DNA from 3 places in the Ensifer sp. GW823-FHT05D09 genome. Region 1 is predicted to be linked to each of the others. Evidence: riboswitches for the same ligand, from Rfam matches in the RefSeq annotation. Region 1 holds a riboswitch; each other region holds the start of a gene.

Region 1 (7,727 bases):
GTCAATTGCGGCAAGCGCCGCTGTCCCTATCGTGTGCCCGGCACGCTCGACGACATCGACGTCAACGTCGCCGCGATGACCAGCACCGCCTTGCGGTCGATCTGGGCGGACGGTGTCCTGTTGCCGGAAAAACCGATGCCTCTCGTTCTCTTGGCGAAGGCCGACAACGGGGCCGGCGTATCCAGCTCTGCCCAGGCAAAGGCTGCGATCGAAGCCCAACCTCTGCTCATCAGCCGCGCGGAAGCCGCCAGTGCTGCGGGCGAAGGCGTCGACATGATGGCGACGGGATCGATCGATTTCGGCCGTCATGATCGCGCGGTGCGGCTGGCTGCCGCCAGCCGCTGACGGGCCTACAGGCCCGTGCGTCTTTTCAAACACACGAACGTTGCTGTCGATCTCCCAATCGCTGCAGGGAGGAACCTCCCCGCAACCATTGCCCGCGATCAGGCCTCGATCTGCACGTCCCCGAGCGGGCGCGAGCAGCAGGCAAGGATATAGCCTTCGTCGATTTCGTCGTCGAGAATGCCGCCGTTGTGGTTCATCTCGACCTCGCCGGCGACTTTCATCACCCGGCAGGTGCCGCAGATGCCGCCTTCGCAGGCAGCCCCGATCCTGACGCCATTGGCGCGTGCCGCCTGCAGGATGGTCTGGCCGGGCTTGGCCTCGATCTCCTTGCCGCTCATGGTGAACACCACCTTGGCGACCTGCGCGTCAGCATCGGTTGCCACCCCTGCCCTGACTGCGATCTCCTCGGCGGCTGGTGCTGCGGCCGGCTGGAAGCTTTCCTCGTGATAGCGGCTCATGTCGAAGCCGGCTGCCTTCAACAGCTCGCGCACGCCGCGCATGAACGGCTCCGGACCGCAGCAGAATACGGTGCGTTCCAGGAAGTCGGGCGCAAGCAGCGGCAGCTTGGCGCCGTCGATGCGGCCGCGCAGGCCGTGCCAGCCGTGCCGGGCCTCATGCCCCTCGACCACAAAGCCGAGGTTCAGCCCCGACATCTGGCGCGCCAGCACTTCGAGCTCTGAGCGAAACAGAATATCATCCGGCCGGCGCGCGCAGGAAATGAAGGTGACGTCGGTCTCCGGAATGCAGTCTGCCATCCATCGCGTCATCGACATCATCGGCGTGACGCCGGAGCCTGCCGAAATGAACAGGTATTTTTCGCCGGGATGGCGCACGAAGCTGAAATCGCCGAGCGGGCCGAAGGCCTTCAGCCGCATGCCCGGCTTCAGGTGATCGAACATCCAGCGCGTGCCGATGCTGTCGGCCTGCGCCTTGACGGTGACGGCGATCGAAAGCGGCCGGGAAGGCGTCGACGACAGCGTGTAGGTGCGCATCACCGGCTCGTCGTCGGTCACCGGCAGTTCGAGCGTGACGAACTGACCGGGCAGATAACGGAACCAGGCCGGCTTCTCGGGCCGGAAGGTAAAGGTCATCACATCCGCGGTCTCCATGACCGCGGATGTGCATTCGAGCATGTTCTGCCTGTCGATCCAGACATGGAGTTCATCGAAGTGATGGAACGAGGATGCCATCTGCATATCAGGCGACCCTAAAGAGCGGAGCGGCTTCGCCCTGGAGGCGCTGCTCCATGAACTTGCAGTACCATTCGACGAACTGCATCACACCGCCTTCGTGATCGGGCGAATAGGGCCCTGACTGGTAGGCCGGCGAGCGGATACCGAAAGCGTTTTCCTCGACGATCTGGCGATCCTGATCGTTGGTCTCGGTCCACACGTGCGTCAGTTCTTCCAGATTGTAGTCGACGCCCTCGACCGCATCCTTGTTGACCAGCCACTTGGTCGTAACCTGCGTCAGCTCAGGCCCGAGCGGCAAAACGCGGAAGGTGATCGCATGGTCGGCCAGCACATGGTTCCAGGTCGACGGATAATGGAACAGAAGCAGCGTACCGATATGCTTCTGACTGACATCCGCCGACAATTGCCGCCGCACGGCGCGGGCGCCGGACATGGTGTAACTCTCGGCGTCGTCGATCAACGGCATGCGCGCCGAGCGGAACTGGCCGGTCTCGGACATGCGGAACTCGCTCGGAAGCCCGGACGCTTCGCATTTTTCCCAATGGGCGGCGATGACAGGATCATCTTTGGCGCCTTGCACGCCGGTCGCCGTCGGGGCTTCCGGATAGGTCCGGCAAAGCTCGGGATGGTTGGCTGCGCAATGGTAGCACTCGCGGTTGTTTTCCCAGACGAGCTTCCAGTTGCCCTTCTCGATGATGGTGCTTTCGAAGGCGACCTTGGTTTCGCCGAGGCGGTGCGGCGCGAGATAGGGCGCGACCATGTCGCGGAACGGAGCGAAGTCCATCGGCTGTTCGGACAGGTTGATGAAGATGTAGCCGCCGACCGTTTCGCAGTGGATCGGCTTCAGGCTGTGGGCGGCCTTGTCGAAATCCTCGCCCATCTGACGGGCAAAGAGCAACGTGCCGTCGAGCTCGTAGGTCCACTGATGGTAGGGACAGACGAGCTTGGCCGATGAGCCCTTGTGCTGCGAGCAGACGCGGGAACCGCGGTGACGGCAAGAATTGTGCAGCGCGCGGATCGTGCCCTGCCGGTCGCGGACGATGACGACGGGGTAGTCGCCGACCTGAACGGTGAAATAGTTGCCGGCGCGCGGGACCTCGCAGTCGTGGCCGATGAACAGCCAGTCCTTGTACCAGATGCTCTCGAGATCCTGCCTGTAGTAGTCGGGGTCGATGTAGAAGGCCCGGTCGAGGCTGTAGCCGTCGCGTCGACCCTTCAGCTTGCGGAGCATATCGCCCTTGATGTCCATGTCCTATCCTCGTTGGCCTTGTTTCGGAGAGGCAGGACTGGAACCCACGCAGGCGCAATGCCTGTGCGATGACGGCTCCGATCCGGCTGCCCGCCGCAACCCGTTACGGTCTATTCGTGTCAAGGCTGGTTTCCGGGCTCAGGAGCTATCCGCAAGGACCAGCCCGGCGCCTTCCCGGACGGAACCGTCCAGTGGCTTTTTGCCGAGGCTTTCGCTCCACCACCGTTGCGGGGGCAGCGCCGGGTTTTGACCGGCTTCCCAATTCTCCGTCTTCCCTAAGAGGCGGCACCTTGAGTAGGCATATCTAATCGCGGAAGCCGTCGTCGCAGCTGCCGATTAACGACATCCAATTCCAGAAAGACGACACAGTGCATCCCGTGTCTGAAACACCACAAGGCCGACTATTTGTCATTATAAACAATGAGATAGATCAAATATTGGGCAGTTGTCGTTTTTTCCGGCAAAGCCGGCGCGAAAGCGCGAAGCCTTCGCCATTTTGCGACATCCGTTGCGGCGTCGGCTCATCCATCCTGGCCGGCGCAATGAAATCTTCCATTAACCATAATGCATTAGCGTCGCCTGACGGAGAAACCGGCCGAACCGGCAAACAGCGCATTGAAGTCCATGGCAAAGCTCAAATACTACGACGCCGCAGCCGAGAAGCTGCCCACGATCGCTCCGAAGACAGCGGTCCATACCGAGTTCCTGCGCACCGGCCGCATCGAAAGGCGGCAATGGTCGCAGCGCGAACGGCGCTATCTCAGCTATGACGAGGTTGCCCAGCGCACCGGCCACAAGCTGACGACCGCCGGCGAAACGACGCACAAGCGGATGAACGGCTTCCACACCTCGATCCAGTTTCCCAAGATGATCTTCCACCGCACGCTCGCCGGCCGGCCGCATCTGGGTTATTGCCATGTGACGGCCGCGAGAACACATCTCGCCCAATCCAAGGACGTGACCTGGTCCTTCTACTTCGCCAACTTCTTCTGCGATCTCGGCGACGAAAAGCACTTCTTCGAGCGTATCCAGGCCGGCTATTCCAGGATGTACTTCGCCGTCGCGATCGAACCCGACGCGCAGGAAGGTCAGATGACCATCAATCGCAGCGTCAGCGACAACGGGCTCCTGTTTCGCACCGACGACCCGAAGGTCGCGCTCAAGAACGTGCTGATGCTCGGCGCGCGCGATGAGGCGCTGCGGCGTATCATCCGCAGCCTCTGAACCACCGGCACGCTCTGTCTGAAGAAAATCGTTCTGTTTTCCTCGTGGCTCCTTTAAGGAGACCTCGAAAGGGAAACGGAAGCGATATGGCCGAAATCATCGACACACGGACCGAGCCGGAACGCGCGATCGAGCGCGCCTGCGCTGTGCTTGCCGAAGGCGAGCCCGTCGCCATTCCCACAGAAACGGTCTACGGCCTGGCCGCCGATGCCACCAATCCGGATGCGATCAGCCGCATTTATGAGATGAAGGGGCGCCCGCGCTTCAACCCGCTGATATCGCACGTGTCCGACATGGCGATGGCTGAAGCCCATGTGATATTCGATCCGTTGTCGCGACGCCTGGCCGAAGCCTTCTGGCCCGGCCCGCTGACGCTGATCCTGCCCCAGCGCCCGACAAGTTCCGTGCATGCGCTCGCCTCGGCCGGTCTCGACACCCTGGGCATCCGCATGCCCGATGGCTTCTCCCGTCGGGTAATTGCCCGTTTCGGCCGCCCGCTCGCGGCACCGAGCGCCAATACGTCAGGCAAGATCAGCCCGACGAGCGCTGCCCATGTGGACGCCGATCTCGGCCCACGCCTCAAGCTCATTCTCGACGCCGGCTCGGCCGAGATCGGGCTTGAATCGACGATCATCAAGGTCGAGGACGGGGCTTTGCGCCTGCTGCGTCCGGGCGGTCTCGACGTCCTCGATATCGAAAATCTGACCGGCCTTGCCGTGTCGAGACCCGAAAGTGCCGGCGCGACAATCGAGGCTCCGGGCATGCTCGCCTCGCACTATGCGCCGGGCGCTGCAGTCCGGCTCGACGCCGGCGACGTGCGCCCGGGAGAAGCCCTGATCCGCTTTGGCAACACAGTGCTCCCCGGCGAAGAGCATGCAGCGATCGTGCTCGATCTCAGCCCGGCAGGCAGCCTGCGCGAGGCAGCTGCCAATCTGTTCGACTATATGAAGAAAGCCGATGCCAGCGGCGCCGCGACCATTGCCTTCGCTCCCATCCCCTCAGAAGGTTTGGGCGAAGCGATCCTTGACCGGCTGCAGCGTGCGGCAGCCCCAAGAGACTGACCGACAGACATTTTTGCAGCGCCGTGCGTCAAATATGACGCGCAAACGACGCTGTAACGCTTTAAACTCGCTGCACAATTTTCTCCTTAAATCGATTCCGATTTAACGAATTATGCAGTAGCGCCGCCGGGCGCATTTGCGAAGGCAGGGCCATGACGACGACGCTCCCCTCTCCCGAACTGATCGCCTCCTTCATCGACATCGTCGGCAGCGCCAATGCGCTGACGAACCCGGCTGACCTTGCCCCCTATCTCATCGAATCCCGCGGGCTCTACAAGGGCACCACGCCCATGGTGCTTCGACCCGGTTCGGTCGAGGAAGTATCGCGCATCATGAAACTTGCAAGCGCAACCCGGACGGCGATCGTTCCTCAGGGCGGCAACACCGGCCACGTGGCGGGACAGATCCCGCGCGAGGGCAAGGCCGACATCGTCCTGTCACTGCAGAGACTGAACCGAATTCGCGACATCGACCCCGTCGGCAATGTCATCGTTGCCGACGCCGGCTGCATCCTCGCCGATATCCAGAAGGCGGCCGACGACAACGACCGGCTATTTCCGCTGTCGCTGGGGTCTGAAGGGTCGGCCCGCATCGGCGGCAACCTCTCGACCAATGCCGGCGGCACGGCGGTGCTTGCCTACGGCAACATGCGCCAGCTTTGCCTCGGCCTTGAGGTGGTGCTGCCGACCGGCGAGATCTGGGACGGGCTGCGGCGGCTGAAGAAGGACAATACCGGCTACGACCTGCGCGATCTGTTCATCGGCGCCGAAGGCACGCTCGGCGTGATCACCGGTGCCGTCCTCAGGATGTTTCCGAAGCCGCTTGGCCACCAGGTGGCCTTTGCCGGCGTCGGCAGCGTCGAGCATGCGCTTGCCCTCTTCGACAGGGCATCAAGCCTCTGCGGGTCGGCGCTCACCGGTTTCGAACTGATGCCACGCCTCGGTGTCGAGTTTACTGCCAAGCATATTCCTGGCGTGCGCGACCCGATGGACACCGTTCACCCGTGGTACGCGCTCATCGACATTTCCACGTCCGATTCCGCAGAAAGTGCCGAGCGCATGGTCCATGAACTGCTTGAGCAGGGCATCGTCGCCGGGTTGGTCGAAAACGCAGTGATCGCCACGAGCGAGGAACAGCGCAAGGCCCTTTGGCACATGCGCGAAAGCATGTCGCCGGCGCAGAAGCCGGAAGGCGGCTCGATCAAACACGACGTTTCCGTCCCCGTTTCAAGCATTCCCGCCTTTATGAAAGAGGCCGATGCAGCTGTCATGCGGGCGATGCCGAGGGCGCGCATCTGCTCGTTCGGCCACATGGGCGACGGCAACATCCACTACAATATTTCGCAGCCCATCGGTGCCGACAAACAGGTCTTTCTTGATCGCTGGCGGGAAATGAACGCCATCGTTCACGGCATCGTCGCGAAATATAATGGCTCGATCTCGGCCGAACATGGCATCGGACAACTGAAGCGCGACGAGCTCGCCGAAGTCCGCACTCCGATCGAGATCGAGCTGATGCGTCGCATCAAGCACGCTTTCGATCCGGCCGGCATCATGAACCCGGACAAGGTCTTGCGGGCGGACTGATGGCGCGGGGGCCTACCGCCCGCCAGACCTCAACTGTGCGAGCGAAAACAGCGCATCGGCGCTGATGCCGCCGCCACTGCCGCCGGTGAGGATAGCGAGACCGGGAGAGACGTCGGTATTGTTCTCGACGTCGTACAATGCGGTGAAGCGCTGCATCAGCTTCGCAAGCTTTTCAGGGTCCTGCAGATCCTTGATGTCCATCGTGCGCTCGATGTAGGCGGCCTGCATCTCGATCTTGGCGCTCGCCATGCCTTCGGGCATGCTGTAGGCGGTGCGGATGACCTGCATCAGGGCGTTGTCGGCGAGCAGATCGTAGGGCGTGGTGATTTCCGAAGCCTTGCGCTTGAAATAGAGCGCCAGGCGAACACCGGCATTGTCCGCGCCCTCGTTCTCCTCGAGCGTCTGGTTGAGGTAGAGATCGATGGTGGTAATCAGACCGCGCCGTGTCTGTATCTGTCCGGCTTCGCCGCTGACGATCTTTCCGTCCTTGTCGAAATTGAAGGCCGACACGATCTCGCGATATTTCAAGCCGTTCGGATCGGTGTTGATAAAGCTCTTGCGATCGTCGAGATCGGACGCGAACATCTGCTTGAGGTAGTCGGTCTTGACGCCTTCAGGATCGATGCCGGCGCCGATGAGCACGATATCGACAAGCCGCTTGTCCTTCAGAAAATCGTCGAGCGTCTCGACCTTCTGGATCTGCGTCGTATAGTACTTGCTTTCCTCTTCAGCCTTCGTCTTGGCGGTTTTCTTTTCGTCCTCGGTGCCAAAACGCGACTTCTCGACGATGTAGGCCTTGGCCATATTGACGATGTCGGCCTCGTTCTGCGCCAGCTTCGGCGCGCCGAGCGTGCCATCGGGGTTGAAATTGAACGCCTTCACCAGCTTGGTGTAACGCTCGTCCCGCAGGGAATTGGCGTAGCTTGCCGGATCGTTGAGATCGCTCGTCAGAATCTGCTTGAGCCTGCGCGGCGTCAGATCCTCTTTTTCAAGACCAAACGCGCTCAGCACGAACGATCGCAATTCGCTGTTGCCAATGAGATCATCGACCGTTTTCAGCGTCTTGATC
Region 2 (7,727 bases), on a different contig from region 1:
GCCGGCCACCGCCGTTGCCGCACCGACCGAGGCAGCCGTGCCGATGACCGCGAGCCGCTGCACCCTTTTCATATCAATCCCCATGCTCGCTGCCGTCTCGTGGCCGAGTGTCAGGGCATCGAGCGCCCGGCCGAGGCTTGCCAGCATCAGCCAGCCGAGCACCATGAAGGGCGCGGCCAGCCAGACATGGGTCATTGAGCGATCCGTGAGCGAGCCCAGCATCCAGAACATGATCTCCATCGCCGCGAACGGGTTTGGAGAGAGATTGAGCGCCAGCGAGGTCATCGCGCCTGCAAAAGTCGAAACGGCGACGCCGGCAAGGATGACGGAGAGCGGTCGGGCATCAGCCCCGGCCATCAGCCGGACGACCAGGACGGCGCAGAGCGCGCCGCCAAGCGCCATCAACGGCAGCGCAAGCGGTAGCAGGGCCGACAGTCCGGTGTAGATGGCGATCACAGCACCAAGCGACGCCGAGGCGCTGACCCCGATCAGCCCGGGTTCGGCAAGCGGATTGCGCAGATAGCCTTGAAGGGCGGCACCGGAAAGCCCGAGCGTCGCGCCGATCATCAGCCCGAGGATTGCCCGCGGCAGGCGGATTTCCCGCATCACCAGCCCGATCAGACTGTCGTCTCCAGCGAAAAGACCGGCGAGGCCCTGCCATGGGCTGACATCTGCAGGGCCGACCGTCAGCGAAAGGACGAAAAGCGAGGTGACAAGAATGGCAAGCAAGACGATGAGCAAGCGGTATCGGGCGGTTTCCGTCATCTTTTCCCCAAGTCGAGTTGCGTGGCATCGAGTTTCATGGCGGCCTGCTGCAGGATACCTGCGGCAACCAGGGTGAACGGTCCGCCGCAGATGGTGTAGCGACTGTCGAGCTGGACGGCCTGGTGCTGCGAGGTAACTGCTCTGAAGGCGGGATGGGCGAAATTCTGCTTGGCGAGCGCCGGTCCGCGTTCGCTGCTGGCATCGATGGCGATCAGGTCCGGACGTGCAAGCACCAAAACTTCCAGTGGCAATTGCCCGGTGCCGGAGATGCCCAGCTTGTCGGCGAGATTTTCCAGTCCGGCGATGCCGACGATATCGGCAACCAGCGTGCCGCTGCCCGAGGTGAAGCCGTTGGCATAATAGAGCGCCAGATCGACATCGTGCACCTTGATCGTCTTCAACCGCCCGATCTCGGCATCCATTTCCGCCACCAGTTGATCCGCACGCTGTTGACGACCGAGAAGCTTTCCCATGCGTTGGAGGTTTGCCCGGACCTGCGCAATCGATGCCTCCGGCGCGAACTCCTCGACTGCAAAACCGAGCCGCTTCAACAGATCGACGGTCGTGCGCGTCGTGTAGGTGCCGGCGATGACCAGATCCGGCTTCATCAGGAAGATTTCTTCGGCAAGCCCATGATTGACCACATAGGAGTTCGCCTCGGCGGCAAGCGCCGAGGTCGAGCCATCGGTGGCCAGATAGGATACCGAATGGAGTTGCCCCTTGTCGGCCACCAGCATCGCCATCTGGTCGGTGCAGACGTTCATGGAGACGACGCGGCGCGGCGCTTCGCCTGCCCAGGCGCCAAAGGGCAAGGCTGTGCAAAGCACCCCTGCAACCAGATATCGCCTGCACCAACCGGATGTCATCAGAACGAGGCCTTCAGGCCGGCAAAGGCGGTCACGCCTTGCGTGTTGTAGCCGTAGATCTCCTCATAGTCCTCATCGAAAAGGTTGTCGACGCGGCCGAAGATCTCGAGCGTGTCGTTGACCTTGAAGCTGCCGCCAACATTGACCAGCGTATAGGCGCCGAGCGGCACCCGCTCAGAGCCCGGCCGATAGGCCACATCCTGCATGCGGCCATTGAGGATGACTTCGCCGAAGACCCTGATACGATCGTCGTGGAAGACATACGCGGCATCGAGCGACGCGGCATGGCGCGGGCGGCGAACTTCCTGCAGACGCGGACCACCGGCCAGCGTCTGCTCGCTCGAAGCGGTGTAGGTGTAGGTCGCCGTCGTCGTCAGTCCGTTGAAGAAGTCGACCGTCGCGGAGACCTCGACCCCGTGGCGCAAGCTTTCGCCGGAGCGATTGACCGGCGTCGAACGGAAGCTGGCGTCGTCGACGGTGGCGATCTCGTTTTTAAGGTTCTGGTCAAAGTAGGTGACATCGACGGTCAGACCGTCGTCGAAGAAGCGCTGCTCGACACCGATGTCCCAGCCGAGGCTTTCCTCCGGTTTCAGGTAGGGATTGCCGATGAAGGTTCCCGGGATATATCCGAACTGCTCGTAGAAGGTCGGATTGGTCACGCCGGTGCCGACGGATGCATGCAGGCGGGTATCGCTGCCCGGTATCTCCCAGGAGGCGCTGAGGCTCCATGTGGTCGCGTCCTCGAAGCGATCGTTGAAATCGCGCCTGAGGCCTGCATTGACGAAGAACTGGTCGGCGAACTCGCCGCGATACTCGCCGACGAGCGAATGCGCATTGCGGCTGAAGGTCTGCTGCAGATGCGACGGCGTGAACGTCTCGCGCTGCCACTCGTAGCCTCCGGTGATCTGGTGGCGGATACCGTCTCCACCATCGAAGCCGTAGCTCGCCTGATAGCTGCCGTTGTAGCGGTTGCCGTCGTTCCAGGATCGCCCGAAGCCGCTGACATTGTCGCGATGAACGTCAAGGCCGGAGACGCGCGCCTTCTGGGTGAGATCGCCGTCGAGCGCCGAATGGGTGAGGCCGAGCGAACCCGAGAGCTCGCGCGACCGGGTGTAGTCAAGCGTGTCGTAGGTCAACGCGGTCATGTAGTCCTGCGCGTCGAGGTCGGTCTTGCGGTTGACCGCGCGCAACGTCGCGTCGAGCTGCAAATCCGGCGAGAGATCGAAGGTGAACTTGCCGTTGACGGTGCCGTTGCGGTCGCCGTCGTCCTCGGACCCGGTATCGGAGATGTTGAAGCCGCCGGTCCGTTGGAAGACACCCGACAACGCATAATCATAACCTTCGCCGCCGCCGCGGGTGGAGACACCGCCGAGCCAGGTACCGTCGCTGCCGACTTCGGTGCGCGCGCTCGACCTGGCGCCCTCACGGCTTCCCTTCTTGGTAATGATGTTGATGACACCGGCCATGGCATTGGCGCCCCAGAAGGTGCTTTGCGGTCCGCGCAGGATTTCGATGCGCTCGATGTCGTCGGCAACCAGGCCGCCGAAGTCGAACTCGCCCTGGGACACGTCGTTCGCCTCGACGCCATCGATCACCACCAGTAGCTGATTGCCTTCCGCACCGCGCACGCGCACCTGCGTCAGGCCGCCGGAGGCACCGGTGCGCGAAACCGAGAAACCGGGAACGAGACGCAGGGCGTCGGCGACGTAGCGGATCTGGTTTTTCTCGATCTGATCTCCGGTAATCACGGTAAAGGCGCGCCCGGATTTGCGCTGTTCGGTCGGCGTCAGGCCATCGGAAACCAGGATCTTTTCAAGTTTCGTCGGCTGTTCGTTTGTGCCCTGGTCCTGTGCCTGAGCCCCGCCCACGAGTGTCAGAACCAGCACTGCTGCGCCGGTCAAATGCTTCGTCATATCGTCCCACTCCGGCGCGATGGGCACGATCCGGCCCACGCGCGATCGACCGCGGGCAAAGGGTGGCAGGGGCAAGACGACAAGCGACCACCCCGGCGCCGTCTGCGGCACGCGGCAACATTGCTCCAATGTCACCGCTACGGACGGCCGCGCCTCGACACCCCTCGTGTCCAGGCATGGGTGACCGAAACAGGCAGGTCTCCTGACTTCCGCGTCGTCGCTTCCTCCCGCCTTCCCACGCGAGAGTTCGCGCAGTGGCTTCATGGGATTCCGCTCGGCGGTTACAGTTGCGGGGGCAGTCGCGGTTTCGGTCCCTTGCGGGCAATCCTCACCGTGTTCCCTTTTCATCCGTCGTCAGACGGAACCTGTTTCGCAAGAAATGCACTATCAGATGCCGGCGGCGCGTCAACCGCCGGTCGCATTTTCCACTGGTAAAGTCTGCGCGCGCAGAGCTCGCAAGGCCCATGGCGCAAAGGCTACTTCAGGAACGCCCGGAAGCGCCGCATGGCGAAGGCAAAGAGAATGGCGCCGATCACCAGCAAGGCAAGGAGCTGCGGCCAGACGACATCCAGACCGGCATCGCGAAACAGGACCGCCTGCGCCAGAATGACGAAATGGGTGTTTGGTGCCGCCAGCATGATATTCTGGATGATCTCCGGCATGCTTTCGCGCGGTGTCATGCCACCGGAGAGCGCCTGGAGCGGCAGAAGAACGAGCATCAGCAGCAGGCCGAACTGCGGCATCGAGCCGGCAATCGTGGCCAGCAGGATTCCCATCGACGTGGTGGCAAAGAGTTGCAGGGCGGTGGCGAGCAGGAACAGCGCAAACGAACCCTGCACCGGGACGGCAAGCACCCCCTTGACCACGAAGATCAGCGACACCGCAGAAGCCAGCAGCACCACCAGCCCCATCGACCAGACCTTGCTGACCATGATTTCGAACGGGGTGACGGGCATGACGAGCAGATGCTCGACCGTGCCATGTTCGCGTTCGCGGATGAGGGCAGCTCCTGTCAGGACGATCGACAGGATGGTGATGTTGGTGATCACGTTCATCACCGCGCCGAACCAGCCCTTGTTCAATTCGGCATTGTACCGCGCGCGCAGGACCAGATCGACCGGCAGTTTCTGCTCACTGCGGTGACGGTCGAGGAAGCCCGCAACCTCGCCGGTGACGATCTGCTGGATGTAGCCGTTGCCGGAGAAGGCCTGGCTCATCCGGGTCGCATCGACATTCAGCTGGATCGTCGGCGTGCGCCCGGCGAGCAGATCCGTCTGGAAATTCGGCGGAATGTCGAGCGCGAAGGTATCGAGCCCCTGATCCATCCGCCGGTCCATTTCCGCCGGCGTGATCATCTGCGGCGGCACGAAATAGGGCGGATAGAAAGCCGTCGATATCCGCGTCGACACCGGCGAGCGGTCCTCATCGACGATCGCGACGGCGGCGCGGTTGAGCGTCTCCGGCATCGCCGTCGAGCCGGTATAGACCGACAGCGTGAAGGAATAGACGATCAGGATCAACAGGATCGGGTCGCGCCAGAGGCCCCAGAGTTCCTTGATGCCGAGGTGGTAGATGTGGGACAGGCGCATCGTCACCTCGCCTGCTTCTTGAGGGACAGGGTTCCGATCACCAGCAGCACCGGCACCGCAATCAGCATCGGCACGAAAGCGCCCGCGAGATCGCCGAAGCCGAGCGCCTTGGAGAAGGTGCCGCGAGCGATGGTCATGAAATGCGTCGTCGGGTAGATCTGGCCGATGAAGGCGCCCGCGCCCTCCAGCGACGAGACCGGATCGATCATGCCGGAATACTGGATGGCCGGAATGAGCGTCAGGATCGCCGTACCGAAAATCGCGGCAATCTGGCTGGACATGAAGGTGGAGATGACGAGCCCCATCGCCGTTGCCGCCGAGACGTAGATCAATCCGGCGACCGTCCAGGCCAGCAGGCTGCCGGTGAACGGCACCCGGAAGACGAAGATCGCAAAGGCGGTCAAAAGCGCGAAATTGAGCATCGCCAGGGCGATATAGGGGAGTTGCTTGCCGACCAGGAATTCGAGCCGCGTCACCGGCGAGACGTAGAGGTTGACGATCGAGCCCAGCTCCTTCTCGCGCACGACGCTGAGCGCCGACAGCATGGCCGGGATCAGCATCAGCAACAGCGGAATGACGGCGGGCACCATGGCGACGATGCTCTTGACGTCGGGATTGTAGCGGAAGCGCGTCTCGATCTTGAAGGTGCCGGCGGTTGCCGCATCGCCGTAGCGTTCGCGGATCTTTCCGGTCAGCCAGTGGGCGTGCAGGCCCTGCACGTAGCCTTTGACCGTTTCGGCGCGGCTCGCCATGGCCCCATCTATCCAGGCGGCAATTTCGACCGCGTCGCCACGGGCCGCCCGTCTGGCAAAACCCGGCGGTATCTCGATCGCAAGGCTCAGTTCGCCATTGCGCATGCGCCGGTCGAGGTCGGCATAATCGGTGATCGGGTCCTTCTCGATGAAGTAGCGCGAGCCTGCGATTTCGAGAATGTATTCGCGGCTGGTGGTGGTCTGGTCATGGTCGAGCACCGCGAAGGTCAGGTCTTCGACATCCATGTTGATGCCATAGCCGATGACGAACATCAGGATGACCGTGCCGATGGTCGCGAGCGTCGCCCGGATGGGATCGCGCACCAGTTCCAGCGCCTCGCGACGGGTGTAGCTGAACATGCGTCCGACGTCGAAAAACGCCGACGTCGCCGACGCCTTTCGTTCGACCTCCTGCGCGATTGCCGGCTTCGACGGGTCGTGCGCCCTGACCACGGAAGGCGCCGCCGGCTTCGCGCCGGCGATCGCCTCTTCGAGATAGGCGATGAAGGCTTCCTCCAGCGTCGACGCGGAGCGGCTCTTCATGATGCCCTCCGGCGTGTCGCTGACCAGCACCTTGCCCGCATGCATCAGCGACATGCGATCGCAGCGCATCGCCTCGTTCATGAAGTGGGTGGAGATGAAGATCGTCACCTGCTCGTTGCGCGAGAGGTCAACGAGGATCTGCCAGAAACTGTCGCGCGCGACGGGGTCGACGCCGGATGTCGGCTCGTCGAGGATGAGGATGTCGGGCGAATGGATCAGGGCGACGGCCAGCGACAGCCGTTGGCGCACCCCGAGCGGCAAGGCGTCCGGCAGCGCCTCCATCACGCCGGCGAGATCAAAGCGATCCGCAAGCTCCTCGATCCGCTTTGGAATGGTGTCAGCTGCCATGCCGAAGAGCTTGGCATGCAGCTCGAGGTTCTGCAGGACCGTCAGCTCGGTATAAAGCGAGAAGGCCTGCGACATGTAGCCGACACGGTGACGCACTTCCATGTCGCGCGGGTCGACTTCGCGCCCGAAGAGCTTGGCCGTGCCTTCGCTGGCGGCGAGCAGGCCCGTCAGCATTTTCATCGTCGTCGTCTTGCCGCAACCGTTGGAGCCGAGAAAGCCGAAGATCTCGCCGCGGCCGATGCGGAAGCTGACATTGTCGACGGCGACGAAATCCCCGAAGCGCATGGTGAGGTTGTTCGCCTCGATGGCGATGTCGTCGCCCACCTCTTCCGGACGCGGCGGAATGACGACGTCGTGGTGCTCGCGCCTGAGATCTTCCGGAAGCAACGCGATGAAGGCGGCATCGAGCGTGTCGACGCCGGTCTTTTGCAGCAACTCGTCAGGCGTGCCCGTTGCCAGCACCCGGCCGGCATCCATCGCCACCAGCCAGTCGAAGCGGGCCGCCTCTTCCATATAGGCGGTGGCAACGATGACGCTCATGCCAGGCCGCTCGGCGCGGATCTCATCGATCAGCTCCCAGAACTGCCGGCGCGACAGCGGGTCGACGCCCGTGGTCGGCTCGTCGAGAATGAGGAGGTCAGGGTCATGAATGAGCGCACAGCACAGTCCCAGCTTCTGCTTCATGCCGCCGGAAAGCTTGCCCGCGGGACGGTCGGCGAAAGGCGCAAGGCCGGTGCTTTGGAGCAGACTGGCGATGCGCCGTTCGCGCTCCTCGCGATCGTGGCCGAACAGGCGGCCGAAGAAATCGACGTTCTCGAAGACGGAAAGCGTCGGGTAAAGGTTCTTGCCGAGGCCCTGCGGCATATAGGCGATGCGCGGGCAGGTCCGCCGCCGGTGGCCGGCATCGGCGATGTCTCCGCCGAGCACCTCGACGCGACCGCCCTGGACGGC
Region 3 (7,727 bases), on a different contig from region 1:
CCATGACTAGTGGCGCGGCAACGCGCGAGATGCGCCTGACCGGCCGTGAAACCGAGGTTCTCACCTGGTCGGCAGCCGGCAAGAGCTATTGGGAGATTGCCACCATTCTCGGAATTTCCGAGCGCACCGTGCGCTTCTTCATGACCAATGCCCGCCGCAAGCTCAACGTCGTCTCCAACACGCAGGCCGTGGCCCAGGCCGTCCGCCATGCGCTGATCCCCACAGTTTGATCCGGGCTAGAGCCGCTCCCCCCCACGCTCTTCCGGAAACCCATCGAAATTTAGAGTAAAAAATCCGTTACCGGTACTGTCACTAGTGCCAGTTTCTTCTCCGCCGCCGGACTGACAGCATCACGCCATCCCCCAAAGACAAGGATGGAGAGAACGATGATCAGGATCCTCAACGGCAGGACACGCGGACAGCACCCACAGGCCATCGACGAGATGTTCAAGTTGCGCAAGCGCGTCTTTCACGACTTCCTGAAATGGGACGTTCAGACCGATGGGGACTGGGAGATCGACAACTACGACAAGTCGAACCCGCTCTACATCCTGTCCTATTCGCCGGACACCGGAAAGCTGCGCGGATCGCTGAGGCTGCTGCCGACGCTTGGCCCCAACATGCTGGACGATACGTTCCCGATCCTGCTTGGCGACAACCCGGAGATCCGCAGCGCCTCGATCTGGGAATCGAGCCGCTTTTGCATCGATCCGGAAATTTCCCAGGACCGTGCTTCCAATCAGGTCACGGTTGCCGCCGCAGAACTGATGTGCGGCGTCGGCGAACTCGGACTTGCCTCCGGCATCAGCCACATCGTTACGGTCACCGACGTCTTCCTCGAGCGGATGTTCCGTCGCATGGGTTGCCCCGGCGAGCGCATCGGTGAACCGCACCGGATCGGCTCGGTCTTTGCCGTGGCGGTCGCCTGGGAAGTGACGCCGTCGCTGCTGAGCGCCATGAAGGCCGTCGCCGCGATCGAAGGCACCGTGCTTGAGCGGCCGATGTCGCTGGAAACCGCACGCGCAGCCTGACACCGGATTGGAGCCGTCCATTCGTCCGAGAGGACGACACTGTTAACGCATTACGAGGCTTGTCGTTGCACACGCAGTGACAAGCCTTATGATAAGGCTGAAACAGGAAATGCCGACGGCGACCGATCCCGGACAACAAGGGCGGCGCAGCGCGGTTGCAGAAATGGACGTTCGCCCTTGTTCCGGAACATGAAAACCCTTGCCGCGGCGACTTTGCCGCTGCTTCTGGTTCTTGCCGATCAGGCGCTGGCCTCCAGCGTGTGCGACCGCCTGAACACCCGGCTTGCGCAATTGCCCGAAGCCATCACCACCACGGCCGATACGCGCGATTACGCGAGCGCCATTTCGCGACAGAACATTGAATTGCGTCGGGCGCGCAACGATCGCCGCCGCGCCGGCTGCGGCACAGGCAGCGTCGTCGTGTTCAATGGCGGCGACCCGGATATCTGCGCTGATATCAACAGCCTGATCGCCGAGATGGAAGACAATCTCGCTATCCTCAAATCGGAACGCCAGCAGCTGATATCGGGCGATGGCGACGACACGCGTCGGCGCATCCTGGCTGCACTCGAGATCAACGGTTGTTATGGCGACCGCGAGGAATTTGCCAGCGCCGACCCGGACGCGCCGGAAACGCATCGCAATATCCTGCGCGATCTGCCGCCGGAGGAATCCTACGGGCCGTTGTTGCGCGATGGCGACGCAGACGGATACCCTCCGGAAAGCGGCGTCTATTCCGGCACGCTTCGCACCATGTGCGTGCGCACCTGCGACGGCGCCTTCTTCCCCATTTCGTCCGAGGCGAGCCCGGCGGACTTTGCTCGCGACGAGCAGGCCTGTCGCGCCCGCTGCCCGGGTGCCGAAACCGAGCTCTTCTTCCACGAGCTTGCGACCGAAGAGAGCGACCAGATGGTTTCCGCCTCGACTGGACGCCCCTATCGGGAATTGCCGAACGCCTTTGCCTACCGGACGCGAGACGTCGGCAAGCCCGGCATCTGCGGCTGCCAGATCCCGAAGACGGTGGCAACAACGCCCAAGGCAGGCGGCGGCAATTCCAGCGATAGTCAGTCCTCGATCATCGTCATCGAAGGCAATAAGGGGGCAGATGCCCCTTCTGCCAAGGTGACGGTTCCCGCTGAAGAGCGCCCCTACGATCCCGCCAAGAGCAAGGTGCGGGTCATCGGGCCGACGTTCCTGCCCCAGGAGGAAACGTCGATCGACCTTCGCCACCCCAAGGGTCCGGCTTACCAACCGGTTCAGAGCAACTGATCGCGGCGTCAGCCTTCCGGCAGGCTCCCCAACCTTCCTCGAATACCAGTTCCTCCAGCGGCAGGCGCTGGCGCCAGCCTTTTACCGCCAGTTCCGGCTCACGGTAGAGGTGGTCGACGAAGCCCAGGCAAAGCCAGGCGACGATCACGACATGATCGGGTATGCCGAGGATCGCCTTGATCTCGTTCTCATGAAAGATGCTGACCCAGCCGACGCCGACGCCTTCAGCGCGCGCGGCAAGCCAGAGATTCTGGACGGCGCAGACGGTGGAATAGACATCCATGTCAGGATTGTGGGTGCGCCCGAGAACGACCGAGCCGCCGCGTGTGCGATCGCATGTCACGCAGATACTGAGCGGTGCCTTGCGGATACCCTCCAGTTTCAGCGAGCGGTATTTCGCGCGCTGATCACCATCGAACATCAGCGCAGCTTCGTCGTTGGCGCGGGAAAACGCCTGCCAGACCCGCTCGCGGGTTTCCGCCTGGCGCACGACGACGAAATTCCATGGCTGCATGAACCCCACCGATGGCGCCCGGTGCGCTGCATTGAGCAGGCGCATCACCAGATCGTCAGGCAAGGGGTCGGGCAGGAACTGATCCCGCACGTCCCGGCGTGTTTCGATGGCGCGGTAGACGGCTTCGCGCTCGTCAAATGAAAAGGCTTCTGCGGCCGCAAGGCCGCCATTCGCGTCAGTCAGCATCGTTCGATCCCCAACAATGCACAACCTTCCGCCGTCCGCGCGGGTTTCGGTCTATCTTGCCAGGCCGGTCTTCTGACTTCGGATCCCCCGGCCGCTCCGCCTTCCCAGATCCGATGAAGATCCAGTGGCAAGACTTTGAGAAAACTCAAGATCCCTGGGGCAGCCGTCCCCGTCACAGCGTTGGGCACGTTCCGGAGTGACACCGGATTCCCGATTCTCCCGCGTCGCGGGCACCTGACGACGCCATAAGTGCACAGCCCATAGGGAATGACAAGCAACTCGGTGGGTGCCCGCCGGCACCGTGCGAGCCTTTCGGCAGCGGTCGACATCGGAGACCTTTCGACCGCTGCCCTTGCGGCTCACTATCAAAGCGGGGCGACGGGATGTGGCGAGCCGTCATAGCCACCCCAGACCGACTGGTCGAAGCAGATGACCGACCCCGTCATCAGGCCGGATTCGTTCGAGGACAGATAGGCGCAGGCGCGCGCGACTTCCTTGGGATCGACAAGCCGGCCGAAAGGCTGGCTGGCGGCCGCCTTTTCCAGCCAGTCGGCTGCAGCACCGTGAAACTCTCGCTGGATGCGATCTTCCCCCTCTGAGGCCATCCATCCGATATTGAGACCGTTGACACGAATACGGTTGCGCAACAGCGCGTAAGCCGTGTTCTTGGTCAGCGTCTCCAGCGCGCCCTTGGACGAGCAATAGGCAGCGATGAACGGCTGCCCGGCCATGGCCGACATGGAACCGATGTTGACGATCGTGCCCTGAGTGCCCTCCCTTCGCATAACCTTGACAGCCTCCTGGATCAGGAAGAACGGCGCCCGCACATTGATGGCGAACATCCGGTCGAAGAGTTCGGGGCTTGTATCGAGAATGGTGCCGCGATCGGTGATTGCTGCCGCGTTGACCAGCGCATCGACCCGCCCGAAGGTGGCGTCGCAGGCGTTGACAACCTTTCGGGCATCTTCGACCTTTTCGAGATCCGCTTCGACATAAAGCACCTGCGCGCCGCTCGCCTTGCGGATCTCCTCAGCCTTCGCCTCTCCCTTGGCAGTGTTGCGCCCGCAGATGACGATGCCTTCGGCCCCGCGTTCCGCAAACAGGCTGGCGATCGTTGCCCCCAACCCTTGCGTCCCACCGGTGACGATGGCGACCTTGCCGTCAAGACGGCCGTGTTGTTCGGTCATGAAATTCCTCCCAGGAGTGAAAGTGTCATCGAAACAGGAACGGCCCCCGCCGCCGAGCGCCGGGGACCTGTCATGGCGATATCTTCTGTTCAGCTCAGCTTGCGCTGTGCCTGCTCTTCAAGCGCTTTGCGGAAATCCGCCTCGCTCCACCTTCCTGAAAGCGCCTCATGCATCAACTGCGCCTGTGTTTTCGGCGCAAGGCCGCCGAGCGGCGGGTCGCGATCGAGATTGGTCGGGAAGGAATAACCTTCGGCACAGGACGCAATCGCATTGGCGACCTCACCCTTCGAAAGGGCGCCGGATGCGATAAGAGCTGTCAGCGCCGGATAGAGCGCCGCGCTCATCTTCACGCGATCCACGGTCTCCATCGCTCGCCCGAAGGCCGACGAAACCTGCAGCAGATTGGCAACGCGCTTGATATCGGTCGAACGGTTGCTGCCGGCGGCATGGAACAGCGCCGGATTGAAGAAAACGACATCGCCCTTTGCAAGCGGCAACTGCACGTGATGTTCGTCGAAATAGGCGCGGAACTCCGGCCGCTTCAGCGCGAGGTAGCCGGGCACATAGGTCTGGCTATAGGGCAGGAACAGCGTTGGGCCGCTTTCAAGCGGCATGTCGCAATGAGCAACCGCCCCCTGCAGCGTCAGGACAGGTGACAGCCGGTGCACATGAGCCGGATATTGCTCGATGACATCAGAGCTCTGGAAGCCGAGGTGGTAGTCGCGATGCGCCGCCTGCGACGCCCCACCCGGATTGACCCGATTGACCTGCGCCGTCATCTGATAGTTCGGACCAAGCCAGGCTTCGCTGACAAGTGCAATGATGGCATTGGCATAGTAGGCGGCAAAATTTTCAGGGCTCTTCAGGCAGTGCTTTTCGAGCGAGTTCCAGATCCGGTCGTTGGCGCCGGGCTTGGCAAAATGGTCGCCGCCGCCGCTCTTGGTGCGGTGCTGCTCCTCGATGATCGCATCGAAGATGCCGCTGGCGGCATCGATGACGGTTGTGTCGGCGTAGGCGTGCTTGAACACGGCAACACCTGGACCGGTCGCCAGCACTTCGCAGATCTCGGCCAGTGCCGCGCGGCGCCCCTCGGCCGTCGCGCAGGCTGAAACCAGGCTGGCGCTGTCATAGATCAGCACGTTCTTCTCGCAGGCGAGCGCATGCGGATAGTCCGCAAGGTTCGTCTGGCGCTCCACCTCGGCACGAAATTCTTCGATGTCGCAGCCATCTTCGCTCAGCCACACGCGGTCGAGGCGCTGGCGCGCATTGTTGTCGGTCTTCATCCCGTTCCTCCTCAGAAACATTCGATGCCCCGACTATAGGCGCCGTCCAATCATGATATAGAGCAGGAATCCATCAAAAAACCATCAGGAGAGATCGCCGTTGGCTCATCCGTTTCTGGTCAAGGATATTGCTTTTCAGGCCGGGCTCAGCACCGCGACCGTCGATCGCGTCCTGAACGGGCGCCCCGGCGTGCGCCAGCAGACCGAAGCGCGCGTGAAGGCCGCCATTCGCGAGCTGGAAAAGCAGCAATCCGGATTGGAGATCCAGGGCCAGAGGCGGACGATCGACGTGGTGATGGAGGCACCGGAGCGTTTTACCGATGCGGTCAGAGAGGCATTCGAAACCGAAGCGCCGACCTTCATGCCAACGACGTTCCGTTGTCGCTTCCACTTCGCCGAGACGATGCGCCCGCAGGACATCGCCCAGCTTCTCGACCGCATTCGGTTGCGCGGAACCGATGGGGTGGTGTTGAAAGCGCCTGATATGCCTGAAGTCGCGGGCGCCGTCGCCCGCCTGGAACAGGCGGGTATCCCGGTGATTACGCTTGTCACCGACCTGCCGAATTCGGCGCGGACCGCCTATGCCGGCGCAGACAACCGTGCGGCCGGCGAAACGGCGGCCTATCTCATCGGCGAACGCTTCGCTGAACGCTCCGCGACCGTGCTCGTGACAATTTCAAGCAGTCGTTTCCGTGGCGAGGAGGAACGCGAAATCGGCTTTCGCCGCGTGCTGCGTGAACACTATCCGGCAATCCGCATTGTCGAGATCAGCGAAGGCCATGGCAAGGACACCGAGACCGGTGCGCTTGCGGCAAAGGCGCTCGCGGCACACGCCGACATCAATGCGGCCTATTCGATCGGCGGCGGCAACCGCGCTGTGCTCGCGGCGTTCGAGCGCGTCGGTCGCGATTGCACGTTGTTCATCGCCCATGACCTAGATCACGACAACCTTGCGCTGCTGCGCGAACGCCGGATCCATTTCGTCCTGCACCATGACCTGAGACGCGACGCCCGCATGGCCTTCCGCGCCATTCTCGCCGTGAGAAGCGGCAACGGTCAGAAGCCGGCCGGAAACCGGCTGTCAGCCGTGGAGGTGATTACGCCCTACAACGTGCCCGTCGCCTGAGGGGAGCGGCCCGCAATGACAGGCCCCGCGATGAAGCGGGGCCGGTCCGTCATTCGGGTAAAAGCACGATCTTTCCCGAGAACCGCCGGTCCTCGAGCCGCGCATGGGCCGCGGCCCCGTTCGACAGTGCGAAGGTCTCGATGCGCGGCCGCTCGATGACGCCGTCCCTGAGCGACTGGAACAGCCGCCCGGCCCGGCTCAGCCGCTGCTGCCGATCGGTCAGAAAACCCCAGAGATCACCACCGACGACGGTTTTGGAATGCTCCATGAGATAGCGCGGATCAACCAGGGGTGCCGGCCCACCGGCCATGCCGAACGTCACAAGTGTGCCGCGCGAGCGAACCGCCGAAAGGCTGTCGAGCAGGGTTATGCCGACCGAATCGTAGGCGACATTGACGCCGCCGTCACTCAAGGCGCGCACCTTGTCCGGCCAGCCCTCGTCATAGCCGAGCGCATAGGCGGCACCCGCGGCCTTGGCGAGCGCCTGCTTCTCCAGCGTCGAGGCCATGGCAATGATGCTCGCGCCCCGCGCGATGGCAAGCCGGATCAGCAACTGTCCGACACCGCCGCCTGCCGCCTGCACCAGAACGGTATCGCCGGCCCGGACGCTATAGCTGTCCTCGACCAGATACTGCGCCGTCAGCCCCTGCAGCAGAAGGGCGGCAGCGGCCTCAAAGCCGATATCGTCAGGAAGCGGGATGGCCCGCTCCAGCGGCACGGTCACCCGCGTTGCATTGGCAAACGGCACGTCCGCAAACCCGATTCGGTCACCGACAGCGACGCCTTCGACGCCTTCACCGATGGCGATCACCTCGCCGGCCCCTTCGTAGCCGGCGATGTAGGGCGCCTTGCCCGCAAGCGTGTAGTTGCCCTTGCGCCGATAGATGTCGGCGAAGTTGACCCCGATTGCCCGCGTCGCCAGCTGGATGTGGCCAGGTGGCACGGCCGGGTCGGCAACCTCGCGGTAGCTTAGGACCTCCGGCCCACCGAACGTGTCGAATACCAATGCATGCATGGTTGCCTCCCCCTATCGGATCAGTGTGCGGACGAAATCTTCGCCAAGCCCGACCGACTTGCAGTGTGCCGCATATCGGTCGAGCCTGACCAGCACGTCGTCATAACCTTCGGCGT

What was found. Region 1 has a riboswitch for cobalamin ahead of AC1Q80_RS04235 (aromatic ring-hydroxylating oxygenase subunit alpha). Riboswitches for the same ligand answer to the same signal wherever they lie in the genome.
Region 2: it holds a riboswitch for cobalamin, as region 1 does, so the genes downstream of both, AC1Q80_RS16660 (TonB-dependent receptor plug domain-containing protein) here and AC1Q80_RS04235 (aromatic ring-hydroxylating oxygenase subunit alpha) in region 1, are expected to answer to the same signal.
Region 3: it holds a riboswitch for cobalamin, as region 1 does, so the genes downstream of both, bluB (5,6-dimethylbenzimidazole synthase) here and AC1Q80_RS04235 (aromatic ring-hydroxylating oxygenase subunit alpha) in region 1, are expected to answer to the same signal.

Annotation. Positions count from the first base shown of each region.
Region 1 covers NZ_JBXAIA010000001.1:861,840-869,566, reverse strand. Annotated here, with positions in the region: gene AC1Q80_RS04245 (glycoside hydrolase family 25 protein) at 1-345, shown strand, start outside; gene AC1Q80_RS04240 (FAD-binding oxidoreductase) at 444-1,541, opposite strand; gene AC1Q80_RS04235 (aromatic ring-hydroxylating oxygenase subunit alpha) at 1,543-2,787, opposite strand; cobalamin riboswitch at 2,894-3,095, opposite strand; gene AC1Q80_RS04230 (DUF6656 family protein) at 3,412-4,011, shown strand; gene AC1Q80_RS04225 (L-threonylcarbamoyladenylate synthase) at 4,098-5,072, shown strand; gene AC1Q80_RS04220 (FAD-binding oxidoreductase) at 5,225-6,658, shown strand; gene AC1Q80_RS04215 (DUF1217 domain-containing protein) at 6,671-7,727, opposite strand, start outside.
Region 2 covers NZ_JBXAIA010000005.1:147,558-155,284, reverse strand. Annotated here, with positions in the region: gene AC1Q80_RS16670 (FecCD family ABC transporter permease) at 1-765, opposite strand, end outside; gene AC1Q80_RS16665 (ABC transporter substrate-binding protein) at 762-1,592, opposite strand; gene AC1Q80_RS16660 (TonB-dependent receptor plug domain-containing protein) at 1,631-3,544, opposite strand; cobalamin riboswitch at 3,720-3,928, opposite strand; gene AC1Q80_RS16655 (ABC transporter permease) at 4,021-5,133, opposite strand; gene rbbA (ribosome-associated ATPase/putative transporter RbbA) at 5,136-7,727, opposite strand, start outside.
Region 3 covers NZ_JBXAIA010000002.1:578,855-586,581, forward strand. Annotated here, with positions in the region: gene AC1Q80_RS08530 (helix-turn-helix transcriptional regulator) at 1-230, shown strand, start outside; gene AC1Q80_RS08535 (acyl-homoserine-lactone synthase) at 387-1,031, shown strand; gene AC1Q80_RS08540 (DUF2865 domain-containing protein) at 1,221-2,300, shown strand; gene bluB (5,6-dimethylbenzimidazole synthase) at 2,209-3,000, opposite strand; cobalamin riboswitch at 3,046-3,253, opposite strand; gene AC1Q80_RS08550 (SDR family oxidoreductase) at 3,366-4,187, opposite strand; gene AC1Q80_RS08555 (phytanoyl-CoA dioxygenase family protein) at 4,277-5,470, opposite strand; gene AC1Q80_RS08560 (LacI family DNA-binding transcriptional regulator) at 5,571-6,596, shown strand; gene AC1Q80_RS08565 (quinone oxidoreductase family protein) at 6,646-7,611, opposite strand; gene AC1Q80_RS08570 (2,4'-dihydroxyacetophenone dioxygenase family protein) at 7,624-7,727, opposite strand, start outside.